Regions from separate parts of the Lysinibacillus sp. S1 genome, predicted to be linked through region 2. Evidence: a T-box and tRNA genes for the amino acid it is inferred to sense, from the RefSeq annotation. Region 2 holds a T-box; the other holds one or more tRNA genes.
The links. The T-box of region 2 lies ahead of metG (methionine--tRNA ligase). A T-box ahead of a tRNA ligase gene usually reads a tRNA of that ligase, here a tRNA-Met.
Positions count from the first base shown of each region.

Region 1: it encodes a tRNA-Met, which carries the amino acid that the T-box ahead of metG (methionine--tRNA ligase) is inferred to sense. The anticodon was not compared.

Region 1 covers NZ_CP173154.1:3,809,050-3,815,807, reverse strand. The annotation lists gene nadB (L-aspartate oxidase) at 1-1,089, shown strand, start outside; gene nadC (carboxylating nicotinate-nucleotide diphosphorylase) at 1,070-1,930, shown strand; gene nadA (quinolinate synthase NadA) at 1,917-3,020, shown strand; gene ACHZEU_RS19045 (VOC family protein) at 3,186-3,602, shown strand; tRNA gene ACHZEU_RS19040 (tRNA-Glu) at 3,662-3,733, opposite strand; tRNA gene ACHZEU_RS19035 (tRNA-Ser) at 3,736-3,826, opposite strand; tRNA gene ACHZEU_RS19030 (tRNA-Asn) at 3,837-3,913, opposite strand; tRNA gene ACHZEU_RS19025 (tRNA-Ile) at 3,918-3,994, opposite strand; tRNA gene ACHZEU_RS19020 (tRNA-Gly) at 3,996-4,069, opposite strand; tRNA gene ACHZEU_RS19015 (tRNA-Phe) at 4,075-4,150, opposite strand; tRNA gene ACHZEU_RS19010 (tRNA-Asp) at 4,210-4,285, opposite strand; tRNA gene ACHZEU_RS19005 (tRNA-Met) at 4,289-4,363, opposite strand; tRNA gene ACHZEU_RS19000 (tRNA-Ser) at 4,417-4,509, opposite strand; tRNA gene ACHZEU_RS18995 (tRNA-Ile) at 4,525-4,601, opposite strand; tRNA gene ACHZEU_RS18990 (tRNA-Met) at 4,609-4,682, opposite strand; tRNA gene ACHZEU_RS18985 (tRNA-Ala) at 4,711-4,786, opposite strand; tRNA gene ACHZEU_RS18980 (tRNA-Pro) at 4,803-4,879, opposite strand; tRNA gene ACHZEU_RS18975 (tRNA-Arg) at 4,889-4,965, opposite strand; tRNA gene ACHZEU_RS18970 (tRNA-Leu) at 4,974-5,062, opposite strand; tRNA gene ACHZEU_RS18965 (tRNA-Gly) at 5,068-5,142, opposite strand; tRNA gene ACHZEU_RS18960 (tRNA-Leu) at 5,179-5,263, opposite strand; tRNA gene ACHZEU_RS18955 (tRNA-Lys) at 5,281-5,356, opposite strand; tRNA gene ACHZEU_RS18950 (tRNA-Thr) at 5,364-5,439, opposite strand; tRNA gene ACHZEU_RS18945 (tRNA-Val) at 5,443-5,518, opposite strand; rRNA gene rrf (5S ribosomal RNA) at 5,529-5,644, opposite strand; rRNA gene ACHZEU_RS18935 (23S ribosomal RNA) at 5,755-6,758, opposite strand, start outside.
Region 2 covers NZ_CP173154.1:3,106,694-3,113,451, forward strand. The annotation lists gene ACHZEU_RS15475 (type III polyketide synthase) at 1-678, opposite strand, end outside; gene rsgA (ribosome small subunit-dependent GTPase A) at 1,071-2,141, shown strand; gene fosM (FosM family fosfomycin resistance protein) at 2,159-2,584, shown strand; gene ACHZEU_RS15490 (HAD hydrolase-like protein) at 2,600-3,247, shown strand; T-box leader at 3,335-3,595, shown strand; gene metG (methionine--tRNA ligase) at 3,653-5,287, shown strand; gene ACHZEU_RS15500 (2-isopropylmalate synthase) at 5,338-6,758, opposite strand, start outside.

The DNA of each region.
Region 1 (6,758 bases), 700 kb from region 2:
AATACAGATGGTGACTGTGTAGGAGTACTAACTAAAGGAGAAAAAGGTACAAAACGTTATTTGGCTCATCATGTTATTTTAGCGACAGGTGGCGCAGGTGCCCTTTATTCAAGTACATCTAATTTCCCAACTAATACAGGGGATGGGATCGCATTAGCATTTCGAGCAGGCGCTGCCATTAGTGATATGGAATTTATGCAATTTCACCCGAGTCTTCTGTGGTGTAAAAATGAAGCAAAGGGATTAGTTTCTGAAGCTGTCAGAGGGGCTGGTGGTATTTTTGTTAATGCCCAGCATCAGCCCATTATGACAGGTTTACATGCTCAACTTGACCTAGCACCAAGACATATTACTGCACTTGCCCTATTTACAAAACGTGCAGCGGGTGAAGAAACGTTTATTGATATCACTAACATTCAAGACTTTGAAGCAAAGTTTCCAACAATTGCTCAGCTGTGCCATGTTCATAACGTTCATTTACAAGATGGTCTAATCCCCGTGGCTCCGGGAAGTCATTTCTTGATGGGTGGTGTTATTGCTGATGACAAAGGAAGAACTACTATACCGAACTTATATGCAGTCGGTGAGGTTGCCTGTACAGGCGTACATGGTGCGAATCGTTTAGCAAGTAACTCCCTATTGGAAGGTATTACATTTGGTCAAAAAATGGCGCAGTTCATTATTCAAAAAGGGTGTCATCAAAAAAACTTTTTACTGGAAAAGCATCAATGTCCTGATAAAATGCCACCTTTATTTAGCAAACCCCAATTACAGCAACACATGATGCGGTTCCTAGGTATTGTTAGAAATATTGATGACTTGCAGCATTTTGTAAAGCAACTACCCTCCTTGCAATCACTTATTCAAGTTAATTTAAAGGGTCTAGAACTAGCTGAGTTGGAATTATTTATGATGCATGTAGTCGCCACATTAATGGCACATGCAGCAATTACGCGAACGGAAACAAGAGGAGCTCATATTCGGAAGGATAAATCCGAAATGAAATCACAATGGGCAAGCCGATGGATTATTTTTTCGCAAGGACAAATGAAAGTGAGGAACTCATTGTATGAATATCATCAAACTTGAGGAAATGCTCAAGCAATTTTTTAATGAGGATTTAGGAGATGGAGATTTATCGAGTGAATTTATCTTTTCAGCCGAACAACAGGGAGCTTTTTCTTTTTACGCGAAAGAAAGCGGAATTTTTTGTGGGGCTAACATTATTGAGCATGGCTTTCTCTTACTCGATCGATCAATCGAAGTCAACCTTCATACAAAAGATGGAGAGATGGTGAAGTCAGGTGATGTACTCGCTGTGATTAAAGGTCCCTTACAAAAATTATTAATCGGTGAGCGTGTCATTTTAAATCTTATTCAACGTATGTCTGCTATTGCAACGGCTGCCCATCTTGCCGTTCAAGAAACAGTAGGTACTCACGCAAAAATATGTGATACGCGTAAAACACTACCAGGACTGCGTATGCTAGATAAATATGCTGTTCGAATTGGTGGTGCTTTTAATCATCGTAATGGCCTGTATGACGCAATTATGCTAAAGGATAATCATATTGCCTTTGCTGGTAGCATTACAAAGGCAGTTCAGACCGCTAGAGCGAAAGTCGGTCATACCGTAAAAATTGAAGTTGAAATTGAAACAAAAGAACAATTAGAAGAAGCTATCAACGCAGGAGCAGATATTATTATGTTTGATAACCGTAGCCCAGAAGAAATCCGTGCATGGCTTCCCATTGTTCCTCCCACTATTGCGACTGAAGCATCTGGGGGCATCACACTTGAAAATTTAAAGGCTTATGCCCAAACGGGTATTCAATGGATTTCACTTGGCTCCTTAACACATTCAGTTAAAGCTTTTGATATTAGTGCACTCGTTCAAATGAAAGGAGATCATTCCCTTGTCCATCACTAGTTTATTACAACAGACGACATTACTCCCAGAGCATTATCGGGCACTATCTGTAAAGGAAATGGAATCTCGTATTTTATCAATAAAGAAAAAATTAGGTCCTAAATTATTTATTCCTGGCCACCATTATCAAAAAGATGAAGTCATTCAATTTGCAGATGCAACTGGGGATTCTTTACAGTTAGCTCAATTATCCGCAGCAAATAAGGAAGCTGAACACATCGTATTTTGCGGTGTACATTTTATGGCAGAAACTGCTGATATGCTGACAACGAAACAGCAACATGTCTATTTACCAGATATGCGCGCTGGTTGTTCAATGGCTGATATGGCTGATATTTATCAAACTGAACAAGCATGGCCAATTCTTCAAGAACTCTTTGGTGATACGATTATTCCTCTAACCTATGTTAACTCAACTGCGGCTATTAAAGCCTTTACTGGAAGACATGGTGGTGCTTGTGTCACTTCATCGAATGCAAAGGAACTTGTTCAATGGGCTTTTACCCAAAAACAGCGTATCTTCTTTTTACCTGACCAACATTTAGGAAGAAATACTGCCTATGATTTAGGTATACCTCTTGAAAATATGGCTGTTTGGAATCCGCATAAGAACTTGCTCGAAACAAAAGAGCCACTTGAAAATATCCAGGTTATTCTTTGGAAGGGTCACTGCTCTGTGCACGAAGGTTTTACTGTTCAACATACAGAGGTTATTCGCAAAGAACACCCGACTATGAGGATAATTGTTCACCCTGAGTGCAGCCGTGAAGTGGTTGCAGCGGCTGATGATGCAGGCTCCACAAAATACATTATTGATACAATCAATCGAGCTCCAAGCGGATCTGCATGGGCAATTGGAACAGAAATGAACCTTGTCAATCGCATTATTAAGCAGCATCCTGATAAACATATTGTCTCCTTAAACGAAAACTTTTGTCCTTGTTTAACAATGAATCGAATTGACCTTCCACATTTGTTATGGAGCTTAGAAAATATTGAGCAAGGTCAACCTCATAACCGTATACAAGTAGATGAACATACTACCGCTGAAGCACTTAGTTCACTTGAAAGAATGCTAGCCAGAGGATAAATAGTTAAAACTTTTTAAACAGAAAGGTTGAAGATATAACCTTTCTGTTTTTGTTGACATAACGCCTACTTCTAATAGTGCTAATGGCTTCCATTTGCGCCCCGCTTTGCTATAATTGACACGACTTTATGCTCCATGATACTGTCAATTTGGAGGTGATACTAAATGGCTTTTCAATCGAAAAATATCTTTATCAATTTACCAGTAAAAGATCTAAACAAATCTATCAGTTTTTTTAAGGAATTAGGTTTTGAGTTCAATCAACAATTCAGTGATGAAACAACAGCCTCAATGATTATTAGCGAAAATATCTTCGTATTAATAATGGTTGAAGAACGATTTAAAGGATTTAGTAAAAAAGAAGTTACAGATACTACTACTTCTGCAGAAGCAATCTTATGTCTCTCTGCTGAAAACCGAGAACAAGTAGATCAATTAGTGAATAAGGCACTTGCCTCTGGTGGTAAACCTTATAGTGAACCACAAGATCACGGATTTATGTATGGTTGGGGTTTTCAAGATGTAGATGGGCATATCTGGGAAGTAGTTTATATGGATGAAAATGCATTGAATCAAGAGTAAATTTTGTATCTATGAATATCAAAAAACAGTAGATGCAATTGCATCTACTGTTTTTAGTATGACCCGTACGGGATTCGAACCCGTGTTACCGCCGTGAAAGGGCGGTGTCTTAACCACTTGACCAACGGGCCCATGGCGGAGAAGGAGGGATTTGAACCCTCGCGCCGGTTACCCGACCTACACCCTTAGCAGGGGCGCCTCTTCAGCCTCTTGAGTACTTCCCCAAAATAAAAATGGCTCCGAAGGCAGGACTCGAACCTGCGACAACCTGATTAACAGTCAGGTGCTACTACCAACTGAGCTACTTCGGAATAATGGTGGGCCTAAATGGACTCGAACCATCGACCTCACGCTTATCAGGCGTGCGCTCTAACCAGCTGAGCTATAGGCCCTTGGAGCGGGTGATGGGAATCGAACCCACGACATCAGCTTGGAAGGCTGAGGTTTTACCATTAAACTACACCCGCATAAATGGTGGGTCAGGACGGAATCGAACCGCCGACACTTAGAGCTTCAATCTAATGCTCTACCAACTGAGCTACTGACCCATTTCGTCCATGCTAAGCTTGCTCACTTTTTTGCTTCTCATGACTTTTATCTTTAAAAATGGCGGTCCCGACCGGGATCGAACCGGCGATCTCCTGCGTGACAGGCAGGCATGTTAACCGCTACACCACGGGACCTTTTGGTTGCGGGGGCCGGATTTGAACCAACGACCTTCGGGTTATGAGCCCGACGAGCTACCACTGCTCCACCCCGCGATAATTTTATGTTGTTTCGAGTTTTTAAAGCACCATTTATAAAAATTTAAAACTGGAGGAGGTAGAGGGATTCGAACCCCCGCGCGGTGTTACCCGCCTGTCGGTTTTCAAGACCGATCCCTTCAGCCAGACTTGGGTATACCTCCGTTACAATATATAAATGGTGGACCTTGCAGGACTCGAACCTGCGACCGGACGGTTATGAGCCGTCTGCTCTAACCAACTGAGCTAAAGGTCCTTTAAGATGGCGGCAGAGGGGATCGAACCCCCGACCTTACGGGTATGAACCGTACGCTCTAGCCAGCTGAGCTACGCCGCCAGGATCTTTATACTGGTTAATTTACTTATGGTGGAGCCTAGCGGGATCGAACCGCTGACCTCCTGCGTGCAAGGCAGGCGCTCTCCCAGCTGAGCTAAGGCCCCATAATCTTTTTGGAAATGGTCGGGAAGACAGGATTCGAACCTGCGACCCCTTGGTCCCAAACCAAGTGCTCTACCAAGCTGAGCTACTTCCCGTTGTTCTTTTGGCGCGCCCGACAGGAGTCGAACCCATAACCTTCTGATCCGTAGTCAGACGCTCTATCCAATTGAGCTACGGGCGCATTTAAAATGGTGCCGAGGACCGGAATCGAACCGGTACGGTAGTCACCTACCGCAGGATTTTAAGTCCTGTGCGTCTGCCAGTTCCGCCACCCCGGCACATTTGGAGCGGAAGACGAGGTTCGAACTCGCGACCCCCACCTTGGCAAGGTGGTGTTCTACCACTGAACTACTTCCGCATGTGCATAAGCTTTTTTATCTGGCAATGAAAATAATGGTGCGGGTGAAGGGAGTCGAACCCCCACGCCTTGCGGCGCTAGATCCTAAGTCTAGTGCGTCTGCCAATTCCGCCACACCCGCTTATTATTATTTATAAATGGTGAGCCATGAAGGACTCGAACCTTCGACCCTCTGATTAAAAGTCAGATGCTCTACCAACTGAGCTAATGGCTCGAAAAAATGGTGCCGGCTATAGGAATCGAACCCACGACCTACTGATTACAAGTCAGTTGCTCTACCTGCTGAGCTAAACCGGCATATGGTGGAGGATGACGGGCTCGAACCGCCGACCCTCTGCTTGTAAGGCAGATGCTCTCCCAGCTGAGCTAATCCTCCTGGGTATTATGCCTAGCGACGTCCTACTCTCACAGGGGGAAGCCCCCAACTACCATCGGCGCTAAAGAGCTTAACTTCCGTGTTCGGTATGGGAACGGGTGTGACCACTTTGCCATCAGCAGAAGCCTATTGTTAAGCTTCCATACACTTCGTACTAATGTATCTAAAAGCTCTCTTTATAGAAAGAGTTGTTCTTTCAAAACTGGATAAACGGCGCATTGAATGTTTCAAACTTTTTGGTTAAGTCCTCGATCGATTAGTATTCGTCAGCTCCATGTGTCACCACACTTCCACCTCGAACCTATCTACCTCATCGTCTTTGAGGGATCTTACTTACTTGCGTAATGGGAAATCTCATCTTGAGGGGGGCTTCATGCTTAGATGCTTTCAGCACTTATCCCGTCCACACATAGCTACCCAGCGATGCCTTTGGCAAGACAACTGGTACACCAGCGGTGTGTCCATCCCGGTCCTCTCGTACTAAGGACAGCTCCTCTCAAATTTCCTACGCCCACGACGGATAGGGACCGAACTGTCTCACGACGTTCTGAACCCAGCTCGCGTACCGCTTTAATGGGCGAACAGCCCAACCCTTGGGACCGACTACAGCCCCAGGATGCGATGAGCCGACATCGAGGTGCCAAACCTCCCCGTCGATGTGGACTCTTGGGGGAGATAAGCCTGTTATCCCCGGGGTAGCTTTTATCCGTTGAGCGATGGCCCTTCCATGCGGAACCACCGGATCACTAAGCCCGTCTTTCGACCCTGCTCGACTTGTAGGTCTCGCAGTCAAGCTCCCTTGTGCCTTTACACTCTACGAATGATTTCCAACCATTCTGAGGGAACCTTTGGGCGCCTCCGTTACCTTTTAGGAGGCGACCGCCCCAGTCAAACTGTCCGCCTGACACTGTCTCCTGCCCCGCTAAGGGGCATGGGTTAGAATTTCAATACAACCAGGGTAGTATCCCACCGACGCCTCCTTCGAAGCTGGCGCTCCGAGATCTCTGGCTCCTACCTATCCTGTACAAGTTGTACCAAAATTCAATATCAGGCTACAGTAAAGCTCCACGGGGTCTTTCCGTCCTGTCGCGGGTAACCTGCATCTTCACAGGTACTATAATTTCACCGAGTCTCTCGTTGAGACAGTGCCCAGATCGTTACGCCTTTCGTGCGGGTCGGAACTTACCCGACAAGGAATTTCGCTACCTTAGGACCGTTATAGTTACGGCCGCCGTATACT
Region 2 (6,758 bases):
CCATTTAGAACCTGTAGCTAGAATATTAGGGGTTGGCCTTTTTGTTGCGATAGCTACTTCATCCCCACAAACAAGTATGCATGCTGCACCATCGGCAAAAAGAGAAGCACCAATTAAATTACTTTTAGAAAAATCATTTGGCTGAAAAGTGAGGCTACATAACTCGACACAAACGACAAGTACCTTTGCATGTGGATGGGCTTTACAAAAATCATAGGCTCTGCTTATACCAGCGGCTCCTCCTGCACAACCAAGACCCCATAGAGGAATGCGTTTAAGTCGATCTGAAAAGGGAAGCTTGTTCATAACACGTGCGTCAATGCTAGGTGTTGAAATTCCTGTACTGCTAACAAAAATGATGGCATCGATGTCCTCAGTAGGAATAGGTGAGGATAAAAAAGCTGTATTAGCTAAACATGCTTGAATGACACTTACACTGTATTGTGTAGCTAACTCAATATATAAATTATTACGTTCTTCAAAGGAGTGATTCGTACGATGCCATTCAGCTGGCACACAAAAATGGCGTGTGTTGATGCCACCATTTTCAAAAACCTTTAAGTAGCGCTCTAGTTTTGGAATTTTTGCATAAAAAAGCTCTTTCGTTAGTTCCTCTGCGTTATCTTGCTGTAATGTGTAAGGTGGTTGATATGTGCTAATTGAAATGATTTTAGGCAATCCAACATCTCCTCGCATTTAATGGTTTTGTTCATTGTATGCGTGGATGATTGGAATAAATGCTTATAATATTGTAATTGACAATTTCTGAAAATTTAGCTATATTGATAACAACTAAATGGAAAGTAGGTGATGTGACATGATGAATAGATCTGTAATTAGCGAACTGCAATCCGGTTTGTTCAATTTCACACGCCTAAAATATACAAAGTGACGCCGTGCCATAACTCGGGGTATTTGTGTATCTTTTAAACGTGCCTGTGAAACCTTGTAACTGCCGAATTGCAGCTACAAGGTTTTTTATTGTAGTTCCAAAAGGTGAATTGCGATAGGGCCTCTTGCGGATGACAACTATTTTCGCTGAGGCATCATACGTTTAGGAGGAAAATAAATTGAATTTAACAACATTAGGTTTTACAACATATTTTGAAGAGCAAATGATAGAAATGAAAAAACAGGCTAAATTAAAAAATTGTGTGCCTGCAAGGGTTACTTTAGAGCATAAGCATTCTTATCGGGTGTTAGCTGAAGAGGGAGAATGGCTTGCGACAATTGCTGGTCATTATGCGTATACATCTTTAGCGAGGGAGGACTATCCAGCAGTTGGTGATTGGGTGCTAGTGGAGAAAATGCCCGGAGAGGCACGAGCAATTATTCATCAGCTATTCCAACGAAAATCTGTATTTTCACGTAAAGTTGCAGGAACGGAAATTCAAGAACAGATTGTCGCATCAAATGTCGATATTGTGTTACTTGTTATGAGCTTGAACGCAGATTTTAATATTCGACGTTTGGAGAGATATTTAGTGGCTGCTTGGGATTCAGGGGCAAAGCCCATTATTGTCCTGACAAAAGCTGATTTATGCGAAGATGTTTCGAGCTTAGTACAAGAAGTGGAGTCTGTAGCCTTTGGTGTGGATATCTTTGTAACGAGTGCTCTATCGGGCGAAGGTCTAATGGAAATTCAGACGCTATTCACAGAGGGGGTCACGGGGGCACTATTGGGGTCTTCTGGAGCAGGGAAATCCACATTAACAAATGCTTTATGTGGTGAGATACTGATGAAAGTAGCGGGTATACGTGAGGATGATGCCAAGGGACGACATACAACAACCCATCGAGAGCTAGTAGTATTGCCTGCTGGTGGCTGTCTAATTGATACGCCAGGGATGCGTGAGCTTCAATTGTGGGATCAAGGGGATAGTTTAGCTTCTAGCTTTCAAGATATTGAGGAACTAGCAACAGCTTGTCGTTATCGTGATTGTACACATCAAAAAGAGCCTTATTGTGCTGTCCAGCAAGCTATAGTAGATGGGGACTTGGACCAATATCGCCTACAAAGCTATTTTAAGCTGCAAAGAGAATTGGCTTATATGGAGCGCAAAACAAATACGCAAGCAAAACTTGAGGAGCAGCGCAAGTGGAAGCAAATAGCCAAGGGAATGAAAAAGGGGAAGAAATAATCAATAGGAGCACAACCATGACAATTCAAAACATCAATCATTTATTGTTTTCAGTTTCTAATTTAGAGGAATCCATCACTTTTTATGAAAAAGTATTCGATGCCAAGTTGCTAGTAAAGGGGAACAGCACAGCCTATTTTGATGTAAATGGACTGTGGCTAGCTCTGAATGTAGAAAAGGATATACCCCGTAATGACATCCATCATTCCTATACACACATTGCCTTCACAATCGCTGAGGATGACTTTGATAAGGTGTATGACAGATTGGTGCAGCTAAAGGTCAATATTTTAGCAGGTCGGCAAAGAGATGAAAAGGATAAAAAATCAATTTACTTTACAGATCCTGATGGTCATAAATTTGAATTTCATACAGGAACTTTGCAGGATCGTTTGGATTATTATAAGCAAGAAAAGCAGCATATGGCGTTTTTTGATAACTAATTAAGGAGAGATTTTATGAATAAAGCGTTTATTTTTGATATGGATGGAACATTATTTCAAACCAATCTTATTTTAGAGCCTGCTCTCGATGCAACATTTGATGTGCTGCGGACAAACGGCTTGTGGCAGGGGGAAACACCTATAGAAAAATATAGAGAAATAATGGGGGTTCCTTTACCTGTTGTGTGGGAAACATTATGTCCTATGCATGCTTTAGAGATACGAGAAGAGAGCAATGTATTATTCCATGTAAAGCTGATTGAGCAAATACGTGGACATAAAGGTGCTTTGTATCCAAACGCTGAACAAACCCTTGCAACATTGTCAGAGAATTATCCGTTATACATAGCGAGTAATGGACAGGTTGACTATTTACAAGCAATCGTCGAAACCTATCAGTTGGAGCGTTTTATAAAGGGAATCTATAGCATTCAAGCAATTGCAAGTGGGCATAAATCGGATCTGGTCAAAAGAGTTGTAGATGAAAATAAAATTGATTATGGAGCAGTGGTAGGAGATCGTTCTTCGGATATCCAAGCTGCACAGGACAATCAATTACTATCAATAGGTGTTCGCATTGACTTTGCACAAGACAAGGAGTTAGAAAAAGCAGATATAGTAATTGATKATTTAACTGCATTGGTAAAGGTTACATTAGATTAACTTAAGAAAGTGTATCAAAATAAGGATGATTTTAGAACAAACATTGCATTTCCTCACAAGAAGGCGTAAAATAATGCCAAWCCTATAGAAAAAKCATTGAGAAGGAAAAGTAAATTGGATTAGCATTTTGTAGAGAGCCTCTGTTGGTGGAAATGAGGTAAGTGAACCCTTTTGAAAATGACCTTTGAGCTTCGTACCGAAAGCTTTTTAGCCAGTAGATTACGACGAGATGGGCACTCGTTACAACAGCGGCAGTATCTCTTTTTTGAATGAAGACGTACTGATAGAGGCAAATAGTGTGAGCTATTTGTAAATATAGGTGGTAACACGGGTATACTCGTCCTAATCAGATTTGATTAGGGCGATTTTTTTTTACCATTTTTTCTGTGAGGGGAGCAATTTAGAATGACGATTGTTATTGGAGGCGCTTGGCCGTATGCAAATGGCTCTTTGCATTTAGGGCATGTTGCCGCATTATTACCAGGTGATATTTTGGCTAGATATTACCGACAAAAAGGCGAGCAGGTTTTATATGTATCAGGCAGTGATTGTAATGGTACACCCATTTCTATACGGGCCGCACAAGAGAATACAACGACAGAGGCTATAGCTAATCACTATCATGATGAGTTTACAAGATGCTTTCATGATTTAGGATTTACCTATGATTTGTACACAAGAACGGATGCGGAGCACCACCATGAATCCGTTAAGGCCCTTTTCTTACAGCTACTGGCTAATAATTTCTTATACAAAAAGAAAATTGAACAGGCTTACTGTGAGACGGATAATCAATTTCTACCAGATCGATTTGTCGAAGGTCTTTGTCCAAATTGTGGAGCGAAAGCAAGGGGAGATCAATGTGATAACTGCTCAGAAATTTTAGACCCATTGGACTTAATTGATAAGCGCTGCAAAATTTGTGGGAACGAACCTGTTATTCGGGAAACTGAGCACTTTTATTTTACCTTTAGTCAATTTCAAGGAAGGTTGGAGTCTTATTTAGCACAAGCAAAAGTCGAGAAACGTTGGCGTGACAATGCTTTAGGGTTAACGGAGCGATACTTGGCAGAGGGAGTTCCCGACCGAGCAGTAACAAGAGATTTACCGAATGGCATAGATGTTCCAGTGCCAGGTTTTGAAGGGAAAAAAATATATGTATGGATTGAAGCTGTAGCAGGGTACTTAACAGCAAGCTTAGAATGGGCAAAAGAACATCAAATAGCTATTGAAGATTTATGGAATGAAGAGACCATTTCATACTATGTACATGGGAAGGATAATATTCCATTCCATACAGTTATTTGGCCAGCCATTTTAATGGGAATTGGATCCAAGGCATTACCTACCCATATAGTATCTAATGAGTATTTAACATTAGAAAAACGCAAATTATCTACTAGTCAGAATTGGGCTGTATGGGTTCCTTATATTTTAAGCCGTTATGATGCGGACTCTATTCGTTACTTCTTAACGATGAATGCGCCAGAAAATCGGGATACTGATTTTTCATGGCGGGAATTTATTTATAGCCATAATGGCGAACTACTCGGAGCCTATGGCAATTTTGTAAACCGTACATTGAAGTTTATTGAGAAATCATTTGCTTGTCAGGTGCCACAAGCGGAGGTGGATAGCGACATTCGAAAACAAACCGTACAATTGTTTAATGAAGCGGGTGTTCTTATCGAAGGTGGTCATTTCAAACAGGCGTTAGAATCGATTTTTGAGTATATTCGCGGTGCTAATCGTTATTTTGATGAACAACAGCCATGGCTACAGGTAAAAGAAAACGTAGAGGCAGGTAATCGTACATTAGCAACTTGCGTCTATATCATTGCGAATTTAGGACAGCTGCTGCATCCTTTCTTACCGTTTTCAGCAAAGAAAGTAAGAAATATGTTAGGTATAAATGAAATGATGTGGCATGAGCAAGTAGATCTCCCTAAAGTCATTCGAGAGGTGACACCATTATTTGAACGTCTTGATATCGAACGAATCGATGAGGAATATCAAAAACTAGTTAGGGATAGTCACTAGGATTGAAAAAGCAGTATGGCACAAGTGCCATACTGCTTTGCTATTTTCATTTAATTCATAACAGGTGTTAATTTTGTCACTACAATGCTATTGATCGCATTAATATAGGCTAATGCACTTGCCTTAAGAATATCTGTATCTGCTGCTTTTGCAATATACTTTTCGCCTTCATGCTCAATCGTAATTTTTACTTTACCTAAAGCCTCTTTGCCTCGTGAAACACTATTGATATTATATTCCACTAGTTTTACATCCATATTTGTAATTTCTGCAATGGCTGAATAGAGGGCATCAATTGGACCAGAGCCTACTGCACTAGCTTTAAATACTTCGCCGCCTTTTCGAACCTTAACACTTGCTGAAGGGAAGCTTGTATTGCTGACGACTTGTAGATCATCAAAATCAAAGAATTGCTCACTATAATGTGTAGCATTTTTATTATTGGCATCATGTTTTTCATAATAGCTTTCAACAATAACATATAAATCGTGATCATATACTTCTTTCTTCGCATCGGCTAGCTTTAAGAATCCTTCGAAAATACCTTCAAATTCCTCTGTTGAAAGATTAGTAAATCCTAATTTTTCAAGAGCATTTTTCACTGCATGGCGACCAGAGCGAGCTGTTAGTACTAGCTCCATATCATCAAGACCTACATCCTCAGGATGGACGATTTCATAAGCATCACGCGATTTTAACAAACCATCTTGGTGAATACCAGAAGAATGGGCAAATGCATTATCTCCTGTAATGGCTTTATTGACCTGTACATCTAAGCCCATAAAGCTAGAAACAAGACGTGAAGTATTCATAATTTCTTTTGTATTAATACGGGTTTCTGCATTGTAGACGGAGCTACGAGTTTTAAGTGCCATGACAACTTCTTCTAATGCAGCATTACCTGCGCGTTCACCGATACCATTGATTGTACACTCTACCTTATCTGCACCATTTTTAATTGCAGCTAGCGTATTAGCCGTTGCCATGCCAAGATCATTGTGACAATGAACGCTTAAAAGAACGCTATCATCTAAGTTTTTCATACGGTCATTTAATTTAAAAATCATTTCTCCAAATTCCTCTGGCTCTGCAAAGCCAACCGTATCAGGAACGTTAATCATCGTTGCGCCAGCTCTCATAACAGCTTCAATTGTTTTCCAAAGATATTCAAAGTCAGAACGAGAGGCATCCTCTGTGGAATATTGAACTTGCGGCAATAATGTTTTAGCGTATTTCACAGCATCCACGCCTATTTGTAAAATTTGATCTTTTGACTTGCTGAATTTTTTCTCCACATGAATATCAGAGGTTCCTAGTACCATGTGAATCATCGGGTTTTGAGCATACTTCACAGCATTATAGACAGCATCAATGTCAGCCTTTACAGCACGTGCTAATGCTGTAATCATAATGTCGTTTGTATTGCCAACCTTTTCAGCTACAGCTTTGACGGCATCAAAATCACCTTGAG